3 regions of the Sphingomonas sp. STIS6.2 genome follow, and region 1 is predicted to be linked to each of the others. Evidence: predicted binding sites of a transcription regulator. Region 1 holds the regulator's gene; each other region holds the start of a gene.
The links. Region 1 encodes LexA, which represses DNA repair genes until DNA is damaged. Its sites were predicted from a motif close to GTTCCNCNCTTGTTCT; they were not measured.
Positions count from the first base shown of each region.

Region 1 (3,276 bases):
CGTGATGCCGTTCGAGGCGCTGGCGCTGCTGCTCGACACGATCGGGCTCGGCGCGCCCGCCTGGTGGCTGGTGCAGCATGCGCTCGACGCGCTGCTGTGCCTTGCGCGCGCGGTGGCCCACGCACCGGGCGCGGTCCGCGCGCTGCCGGCGGTTCCCGACGGGGCGTTTGCGCTGATGGTCGTTGGCGGAGTGTGGATCGCGCTGTGGCGGACACGGTGGCGACGGATCGGGATCCTGCCCTTGGCGGTCGGCGCGATCTGGGCGCTGACGACGCCGTCACCCGATATCCTGGTGACGGGCGATGGCCGCCACGTCGCGGTCCGGACCGCCGCAGGGCTCGCGCTGCTCCGCGATCGGGCGGGGGATTATGTCCGCGATACGCTGGCGGAGAATGGCGGGGTCGATGGTGAGCCGCTGCTGCTCGCGGATCAGCCCGATGCGCGGTGCAGCCGCGACCTGTGCCTGACCGATGTCGTCGCTCACGGCCGGGCGTGGCGCGTGCTGGCGACGCGCAGCGTTTACCGGGTGCCGATCGCCGAAATGGTGGCCGCATGCCGGCGCGCGGACATCGTCATCAGCGAGCGCGGGCTGCCGCGCGGTTGTACGCCGCGATGGCTGAAGCTCGATCGATCGGTGCTCGCGCGTACCGGGGGGATCGCGCTGACTCTGACCACGGGGCGGATGATGACGGTGCTCAATCCGGGGGACCGGCACCCGTGGCGCGATCCGCCGACGCTGGCGCGGTCGTCGCGACGGTCCGGTGCGGGGGGCGATCAGCGCGGGGTGGCCGGGGGTGTGGCCGCGGTCCGGTTTCGGTTGCCGGGCCGGGGGTGGTCGGAGCGATAGGCCGCGACCGGAGTGTCGGGTTGTGATCCTGCGCGGCAGGGGCCCCCGACTGGCGCTCGCGCGATTCCGAAACCCGGACGTTTGTGCCTGGGCCCGTTGGCCAGCGCGTCGGATCGACATTTTCGTCGGTCCGCATTTTGCTGAGAGGTTTGCCTAGCCGATCGTCATCTGGGCCTCGATTAAAGCCCAAAGTCGTGGAGGGTGGCGTGCCTGGCTCTGGATCCTGACTTTCGTCAGGATGACGGAGGAGGTGGGACTGGGCCTGCTGGTTTAATGCGAGTGCGGCCTGCTTCCACCGTTAGCTCCGTCCGGGGATGCGGGACGGTGGCCAACGTTGGAGCTGGATTATACCGGTCTTATGCAAAGCAAGCGGCTACTAAGCCCGCCAATATTCGACGCTTGTCGGCGACGCGCTTTTCGTGGCGATGTCATTGGTCGCGGTTCATCGAACGCCACACCCGCCGGTTGCGCGGCGGTGATTATCGCCAGCGCCCCCAGCATTCGTCAGTCGTAGCGGCGCAGGATACCCGACAGCTTGCCCTGAACCCGGACCTGAGCGGGCGCATAACGCTGCGGGTCATAGGCGCGGTTGGCCGGGTCGAGCCGGACCATCGCGCCCTCGCGGCGGAAATATTTCAACGTCGCTTCGCTGTCCTCGATCAGCGCGACGACGATTTCGCCGTCGCGTGCGATCTCGGTACGGCGGATCAGCGCATAATCGCCGTCAAGGATGCCGGCTTCGACCATCGAGTCCCCCGAAACCTCCAGCGCATAATGCTCGCCAGTGCCGAGCAAAGCGGCCGGGACGGCAAGCATCGAACTGCCTTCAAAGGCTTCGATCGGCACGCCGGCGGCGATCCGGCCATGCAGCGGGATTTCGACGACATCGTTCGCCGCGATGCGGTCGGGCGATGCGGGCGTGGCGCTGGCCGTGTCCGGCGCAGATACGGTGCCGGCCGATGCCTTAGCCTCCGACTTCGGCCCCGACTTCGCCGCAGTCTGTGCAATTGCCGCCTCGGGACGCTCGGGCATCCTCAGCACTTCGAGCGCGCGCGCCCGGTTGGGCAGGCGTCGGATGAAGTTGCGCTCCTCAAGCGCGCTGATCAGACGGTGCACGCCCGATTTCGATTTCAGGTCGAGCGCGTCCTTCATCTCCTCGAACGAGGGCGACACGCCCGTCTCGGCGAGGCGGTCATTGATGAAGCAGACAAGCTCGTGCTGCTTGCGCGTGAGCATAACGGTTCTCCGTCCGGAACAGACGAGGAACTTCTATGGAACACCTGCAGCTTCGTCAAGCGGTGACGTCAAGCGATGACGAGGATTTCCGCCGAGTCGCCCGCCCTCGCCGCCGGCGCGTCGCCATCGCGGATGATCAGGCAGGACGAACGGGCGAGCGTCAGCAGCATTGAGCTGTCCTGGATAGTCGAGGCATAGGCGCGACCGTCGCGCAGTTCGGCGCGCATATAGTCGGTCCGCGACTGGTTGGGCGGAAGATCCTCGCCGAGCAGCGCGTGCGTCGTCTGCGGCAGGGGATCGCGCGCGCCGAGCATGTGCGCGACGACGGGGCGGACGAACAGGATCGCGGTGACGAAGGCGGAGACGGGATTGCCCGGCAGGCCGAGCAGCATCGTCCGGCCAAGCGTACCCGCCATCATCGGCTTGCCCGGGCGCAGCGCGATCCGCCAGAAGTCGATTGCCCCGCCGGCCGCCTCGATCGCGGGGCGGACGAGGTCGTGATCGCCGACCGACGCGCCCCCCGTGGTTACCAGCAGATCGGCGTCGACCCCGGCAAAGGCGTCACGCAGCGTGTCGAGCCGGTCGGGGAGGATTCCGAGATCGATAATGTCGACGGGCAGGTCGGCGAGCATCGCGGCGAGCATGATGCCGTTTGATTCCGGTAGCGGGACGGGGTCGCTGGTCGAGCCGGGCGGAACGAGCTCGTCCCCCGTCGCGGCGACCGCGACGCGCAGCCGGCGGCCGACCGACAGCGTGCCGTGTCCGCCGGTCGCAGCGACCGCGATGCGCGCGGGCGTCAGCCGATCGCCGGCCGCGATCAGCCGCGTGCCGGTCGCGAAGTCGAGCCCCTTGCGGCGTGTGTTGCGGCCTTCAAAGGCGGGGCCTTCGCCGTCGAGCATCAGCCGGTCGCCGTCGCGCGCGGCCTCTTCCTGAACAAGGACGGTATCAGCGCCGGGCGGCATCGCCGCGCCGGTGAAGATGCGCGTCGCCTCGCCCGGGGCGAGCGTGCCGGCGAAGGGGCGGCCGGCCGCGCTCTCGCCGATGACGGTCCAGGGGCCGGGCAGATCGGCGTAGCGGATCGCATAGCCGTCCATCGCCGAAAGGTCGGTCGCAGGCTGGGTGCGGCGGGCGAGAATGTCCTCCGCCGCCCAGCGACCCATCGCGGAGCGCAGCGGCACGGTTTCGGCCGGCAC
Region 1 is NZ_JPDP02000041.1:420,656-423,931, forward strand. Features, by position in the region: gene sphst_RS08190 (ComEC/Rec2 family competence protein) at 1-847, shown strand, start outside; gene lexA (transcriptional repressor LexA) at 1,352-2,083, opposite strand; gene sphst_RS08200 (molybdopterin molybdotransferase MoeA) at 2,152-3,276, opposite strand, start outside.

Region 2 (3,276 bases), on a different contig from region 1:
CGCAGCGTCTTGAGGAGCATGTCGTTGTCGCGCTGGTGCAGGCCGATGCTGGGCTCATCGAGGACGTAGAGCACGCCCGACAGCCCGCTGCCGATCTGCGACGCGAGGCGGATGCGCTGGCTCTCGCCGCCGCTTAGGGTGCCGCTGGTACGGTCGAGGTTGAGATAGTCGAGGCCGACATTGTTGAGGAAGCCGAGGCGTTCGACGATTTCCTTCAGGATGCGTTCGGCGATCGCGTTCTGCTGGTCGCCGAGATGCTGCGGCATGTCGGTGAAGAACTGGAGCGCGTCGACGACCGAGAGGTGGGTCGCGTAGCTGATATCCTTCATCGCGATCTTGACCGCGAGCGCCTCGGGTTTCAGGCGCGCGCCGGCGCAGACCTCGCACGGGGCGGCGGACTGGTATTTGTTCAGCTCCTCGCGCATCCACGCGCTCTCGGTCTGGAGCAGGCGGCGGTTGAGGTTGCCGATGACGCCCTCGAACGGCTTGGAGACGTCGTATTTCTTCTTGCCGTCGATGAAGGTGAGCGTGACGGGCTTGCCCTTCGAGCCGTGCAGGATGACGCGCTGCACCTCCTCGGGGAGCTCGCCCCAGGGGGTCTCGATGTCGAACTTGTATTCGCGCGCGAGGCTGCCGAGGACCTGCATGTAATAGGGCGAGGGCGGGTTGGATTTCGCCCAGGGGACGACCGCGCCCTTCTTGATGCTGAGCATGTGGTTGGGGACGACGAGGTCTTCGTCGAACAGCAGCTTCTCGCCGAGGCCGTCACAGGCCGGGCACGCGCCTTGGGGGGCGTTGAACGAGAAGAGACGCGGCTCGATCTCGGAGATGGTGAAGCCGCTGACCGGGCAGGCGAACTTCTCGCTGAAGACGATGCGGCCGTCGGGGGCGTTGCTGCCGAGGATCTCGGACTTGGGGGTGTGCGGCTCGACCGGGTCGGCGGGATCGACATAGGCGAGGCCCTCGGCGAGCTTCAGCGCGGTTTCGAAGCTCTCGGCCAGGCGCGTGGCGATCTCGCCGCCGACGACGAGGCGGTCGACGACGACCTCGATGTCGTGCTTGTACTTCTTGTCGAGCGCGGGGGCTTCGTCGATGTCGTGGATCGTGCCGTCGATGCGGACGCGGGTGAAGCCCGCCTTCTGCCACTCGGCGAGCTCCTTGCGATACTCGCCCTTGCGGCCGCGGACGACGGGGGCGAGCAAATAGAGGCGCGTGCCCTCGGGGAGCGCCATGACGCGGTCGACCATCTGGCTGACGGTCTGCGCGGCGATCGGCTCGCCGGTCGCGGGGGAATAGGGGATGCCGACGCGCGCCCAGAGCAGGCGCATGTAATCGTAGATCTCGGTGACGGTCGCGACGGTCGAGCGCGGGTTGCGCGAGGTCGTCTTCTGCTCGATCGAGATGGCGGGGCTGAGGCCCTCGATATGGTCGACATCGGGCTTCTGCATCAGTTCGAGGAACTGGCGGGCATAGGCGGACAGGCTCTCGACGTAGCGGCGCTGACCCTCGGCGTAGATGGTGTCGAACGCGAGGCTCGACTTGCCCGAGCCGGACAGCCCGGTGATCACCGTCAGCGTGTCGCGGGGGATGTCGATATCGACATCCTTGAGGTTGTGTTCACGCGCGCCGCGTACGGAAATCTTGGTCAGCATAGGAGATTCTGTTCCACATTTGTTCGGACGCGACAAGCCCGGGAGGGCGCCGGGCGGGTGCTCGCAAAGATGGGTAACGCCGAACCATTGTCCAAGGTGCCGACGATAGTTACATAGTGTATTGTTAGTACAATACAGTGCTGGAGACCGAGATGGGCAAGAAGAAGGAGCGTCGCGAACGCGAGGCGCGGGAGCGCGAGGCCGAGACGGGCGCGACGAAAGGCGAGGGTTTCGAGGCGCGTTGGTCCGCCAAGGCGGGCAAGCATGGCGGCGCGGCGCCGTTCGCGGGGATCGCGGCGGCGCTGACGCGGCAGATGGGCACGCCCGCGGGACGCCAGGTCATCGCGGCCGGGCTGATGATGGCCGCGACCGCGATCACGGCGAAGGATATGCGTGGGGCGACGCCGTCACCTGCACCGCCCGAGCCGCCGAAGCCGCCGAAGCCGCCAGAACCCTCGGCCGAGGCTTCGCCGGAGGCTCCGGGCGGGTCGACGGCGGGCAGCGGGCCGTTCGCGGGCGAGACGCCGGAACCGCCCAGGAGCGACGCCGCTGCGCTGCCGCCCGAATTCGCGAAGGTGATCGACTCGTTCGCATCGGGCCTGGAGCGGTTCGCGGCGAACTTCGCCAAGCCGCCAAAGGGCTGACCCGCTTGATCCTCCCCCGCAAGGGGGAGGATTCCAAGCTCAGCGCGGCGTCGCGGGCGTCGGCGGCACAGGGACCAGTTCGTAGAGATCGAGGATCGCGCCCTGCCCCGCGCGCGTCATCACGAGGCGCCAGCGCAGCGGGCCGACACGCTCGACGACGCCCGCGACGTCGCGCGCCGGGTTGGTGCCATAGGGCGGCGCGACCTGCGCGGGCGTGGTGCGGACGGTGCCGAGGAACACCTGCCGCCGGTCGCCGTCGGGGTGCAGCCAGCCACCGGGCAGCGTCGTGCCGGTCTGCTTGGTGAAGGACAGCCCGGCGCCGTTGCCGTCGACATAGCAGAAATCGGGCGCGAAGCTCGCATAGCCCGCGCGGCCGCCGAGCCGGACCAGCCGGCAGCGATAGGAGCCGGGCGACAGCGCGGGCAGGTCGAGCGCAGCGGCGGGATCGAGCAGCGCGCCCTCGGCCGCGATCCGGCCCGCCAGCCGTCTGGGCACGGCGGCGCGCGCGCGCGTCCAGCTGGCGTCGAGCGCCGCGAGCCGCGCGCGGTCGCCGGGCGTCGCGATCGTCGTCCAGTTTGGGGCGACCGGTGCGGGGTCCGCCGCCACGGCCGGGGCCTTGCCCGCGCTGCCGCCCCGGGGCTGCGTCGCACAGCCGGCGAGACAGGCCGTTCCTACCGCCAGGATCATCAACGCACGCAAAGGCAGGCTCCTTGCACGGCCGGTCGCGACGGTGGCGTCGCCGCGGCGTGGAGACGAGTGGCTATGCCGGGCTGGTAAACGGATTGCTAACAACTTCACTGATCTGGCTCAGTTTCGACCCGAGGTGAGGGATGGATGCGGTGAGGTGCGGGTGAGCGGTTGGTGGAGATTGGCAGGGTGCGAGGCAACCCCCTGCCTGTCGTCATTTCGGCCCGAACCGGGACTCAGGGCCGCGGGCGGGTGCGCCTGGGGCTCTGGGTCCCGACTTTCGCCGGGATGAC
Region 2 is NZ_JPDP02000039.1:2,080-5,355, forward strand. Features, by position in the region: gene uvrA (excinuclease ABC subunit UvrA) at 1-1,652, opposite strand, end outside; gene sphst_RS05630 (hypothetical protein) at 1,805-2,296, shown strand; gene sphst_RS05635 (DUF4893 domain-containing protein) at 2,336-2,995, opposite strand.
Region 2: uvrA (excinuclease ABC subunit UvrA) is a predicted target of LexA. The motif match lies at 1,663-1,678, and genes of this name have one in related genera.

Region 3 (3,276 bases), 160 kb from region 1:
GGGGGCGTGGCTGCAATATGGCGGGGCGCTCGATCAGGCGGGCCGCTGGCCCGAGGCCCGCGTCGCGCTCCGCAAGGCGGTTGCCCTCGCCCCGACGCAACCGCTCGCGCTCAATTATCTCGGATTCGCACAGGTCGAGCATGGCGACGACATCGCGGGCTCGATTCGCCTGCTCGAACGGGCGAGCCGGCTCGATCCCGCCAACCCGTCCGTCACCGACTCGCTCGGCTGGGCCTATCACCGCGCCGGCGATACGCGGCGCGCGCTGCCGTTGCTCGAGCGTGCCGCGCAGGCGGAGCCGACCAATGCCGAAATCGGCGATCATCTGGGTGATGCCTATTGGAGCATGGGCCGACGCTACGAGGCGCGCTATGCGTGGCAGGCCGCGATCGTCACCGGCGATGCCGAGGAGCGCGCGCGCATCGCCGCGAAGATCGACACCGGCCTGCCGATCGCTGCGTGCCGCTGACCCCTGATCCCGAGACGCCGATGCCGACGACGACCGAAACCGCACCTGCCAAGATCAATCTCGCGCTGCATGTGCGTCACCGCCGGGCGGACGGCTATCATGAACTCGAGACGCTGTTCGCCTTTGCCGAGCATGGCGACGTCGTCACGGTGCGCACGGCGGACGTGGACAGCTTTGCCATCATCGGGCCGTTCGCCGCGGCATTGCGCCCGGCGGCGGGGGGCACCGACGCTGCGCCATGGGATGGCAACCTCGTGACGGCCGCGGCGGACGCGTTCGTCGCGACGTTCGGGATCGCCGCGCACCACGCGATCACGCTCGACAAGCGGCTGCCGATCGCATCGGGGATCGGTGGCGGGTCCGCCGATGCCGCGGCGACGCTGCGCGCGCTGGCGCGGTTGTACGGCGTCGCGGTGCAGGATCCGGCTCTTCACGACATTGCCGCCCGACTGGGTTCGGACGTGCCCGCGTGCCTCGTCAACCGGACGACGTTCGGCACCGGGCGCGGCGACACGCTCGTCGAGGTCGATGGGCTGGCGGGAACGCCGTTGCTGTGCGTCAATCCGGGCGTGGCGGTGTCGACCGCGGCGGTATTTGGCGCGTGGGACGGGATCGACCGCGGGCCGCTCGGCAAGGGGCCGCTGCTCGAACGCGCGATTGTCGGGCGGAACGACCTCGAGGCGCCGGCCTGCGCGATCGCGCCGGAGATTGCCCGGGTGCGCGCGCTCCTCGACGCAGCGCCGGGCGTGCTGCTCGCGCGCATGTCGGGATCGGGGGCGACCTGCTTTGCGCTGTTCGACAGCATCGCGGCCCGTGATTCCGCGGCGACGGATGCCGCTGCGCAAGGCTGGTGGACGCTGGCGTGCACGCTGCGCTGAACACAGTTCAACTGCCGCTTCGAAACTGTTCGGCTTTGGGACTCCGGACGCTATAAAATCGATTGCATCGCACCAGTCGGAAGCGTCAAATCGGGATGTCCACTACCGGATCGGCGCCAGGGTTTGGCCGACCGGCCCAAGGTTTCTCCCAAGACGCCGAAGCGGACCCATGATGGGAGGGCGGTCACCGAAAGGCGGCCGCCCTTTTTCACATTCCCCGATGTTCCGCACTTGTTCCGTGAGAACAAAAGCAATACATGGCGTTTGACGCGTTGAATGGCACGCGCGCTTGCTTTAGCGATGGGAGCTTATCGATGGCCGCTAATCTGAAAGTGATCGACACCGGCATGGCAACAGCAACCAACGACCGGCAAAAGGCGCTCGATGCCGCACTCGCGCAGATCGACCGCGCGTTCGGCAAGGGCTCGGCGATGCGTCTGGGCTCGAAGGAGACGATGCAGGTCGAGGTGATCTCGACCGGCTCGCTCGGGCTCGACATCGCGCTCGGCGTCGGCGGCCTGCCGCGCGGCCGCGTGATCGAGATCTACGGTCCGGAAAGCTCGGGCAAGACCACGCTCGCACTCCACGTCATTGCCGAAGCGCAGAAGAATGGTGGCACCGCGGCATTCGTCGACGCCGAGCATGCGCTCGACCCGGTCTATGCCAAGAAGCTTGGCGTCAACATCGACGAGCTGATCGTGTCGCAGCCGGACACCGGTGAGCAGGCGCTCGAGATCGTCGATACGCTGGTCCGTTCGAACGCGATCGACGTGCTCGTCGTCGATTCGGTCGCAGCGCTCGTGCCGCGCGCCGAAATCGAGGGCGAGATGGGCGACAGCCATGTCGGGCTTCAGGCACGCCTGATGTCGCAGAGCCTTCGCAAGCTGACCGGTTCGATCAGCCGGTCGCGTTGCATGGTGATCTTCATCAACCAGCTCCGCATGAAGATCGGCGTCATGTACGGCAACCCGGAGACGACGACGGGCGGCAATGCGCTGAAGTTCTACGCTTCGGTCCGTCTCGACATTCGCCGCATCGGTGCGGTCAAGGCGGGCGACGAGGTCACCGGCAACCAGACGCGCGTGAAGGTCGTCAAGAACAAGGTCGCGCCGCCGTTCAAGCAGGTCGAATTCGACATCATGTACGGGCAGGGCGTCTCCAAGCTTGGCGAGATTCTTGATCTCGGCGTGAAGGCCGGGCTGGTCGAGAAATCGGGTGCGTGGTTCAGCTATGACAGCGTCCGGCTAGGTCAGGGTCGCGAGAATTCGAAGACCTTCCTCAAGGACAATCCCGAGACGGCCGATCGTCTCGAAAAGCAGATCCGCGCGCGCACCGACAAGGTCGCCGAGGAAATGATGGTCGGTCCCGACGCCGAAGACGACGCCTGAGTGAGAGTCGGAGCCCTTTTCCTCGCGGGGAAGGGCTCCGCTTCCTGCGACAGGGCGAGGCAGCGTCCAGGGCTGATGGGTCGGGCGAGTCTCGTCTCGCCTGGTTGAGCTGATAGGCCGCAGCGGGACGCGTGTTGGGCGATCGTCCGGAAATCCAGCGAGCCTTGGCGGGCATACGCTTCACGACTTGCGTCAAACGCGCCACAAGAGCTGATCTTGTGCGCACAGACGGGAGTTCGACCATGCGATACGGCGGATCATGACCAGTGATCGAGACTGGACCGGACGCGTCGGCGACATCTGGGCCATCGAATGGCGCCGTACCGACCGCAGCTTCGAGAGGCTTGCGCCTGTACTGAACGCCGCGATCCTTGCGGCGGCCGGACCGCAGGCCGGCACTATCGTCGATATCGGTTGCGGCGCCGGCGCCACGTCGCTGGCGAGTGCGCAGGCTCTGCCGGACGGGCAGGTGATCGGCATCGACCTATCCCCGAAACTGATCGCAGTGGCGAAGCACCGCGCGGGGCACCTGACGAATGTC
Region 3 is NZ_JPDP02000041.1:259,476-262,751, forward strand. Features, by position in the region: gene sphst_RS07440 (tetratricopeptide repeat protein) at 1-469, shown strand, start outside; gene sphst_RS07445 (4-(cytidine 5'-diphospho)-2-C-methyl-D-erythritol kinase) at 490-1,347, shown strand; gene recA (recombinase RecA) at 1,662-2,735, shown strand; gene sphst_RS07455 (class I SAM-dependent methyltransferase) at 2,995-3,276, shown strand, end outside.
Region 3: recA (recombinase RecA) is a predicted target of LexA. The motif match lies at 1,570-1,585, and genes of this name have one in related genera.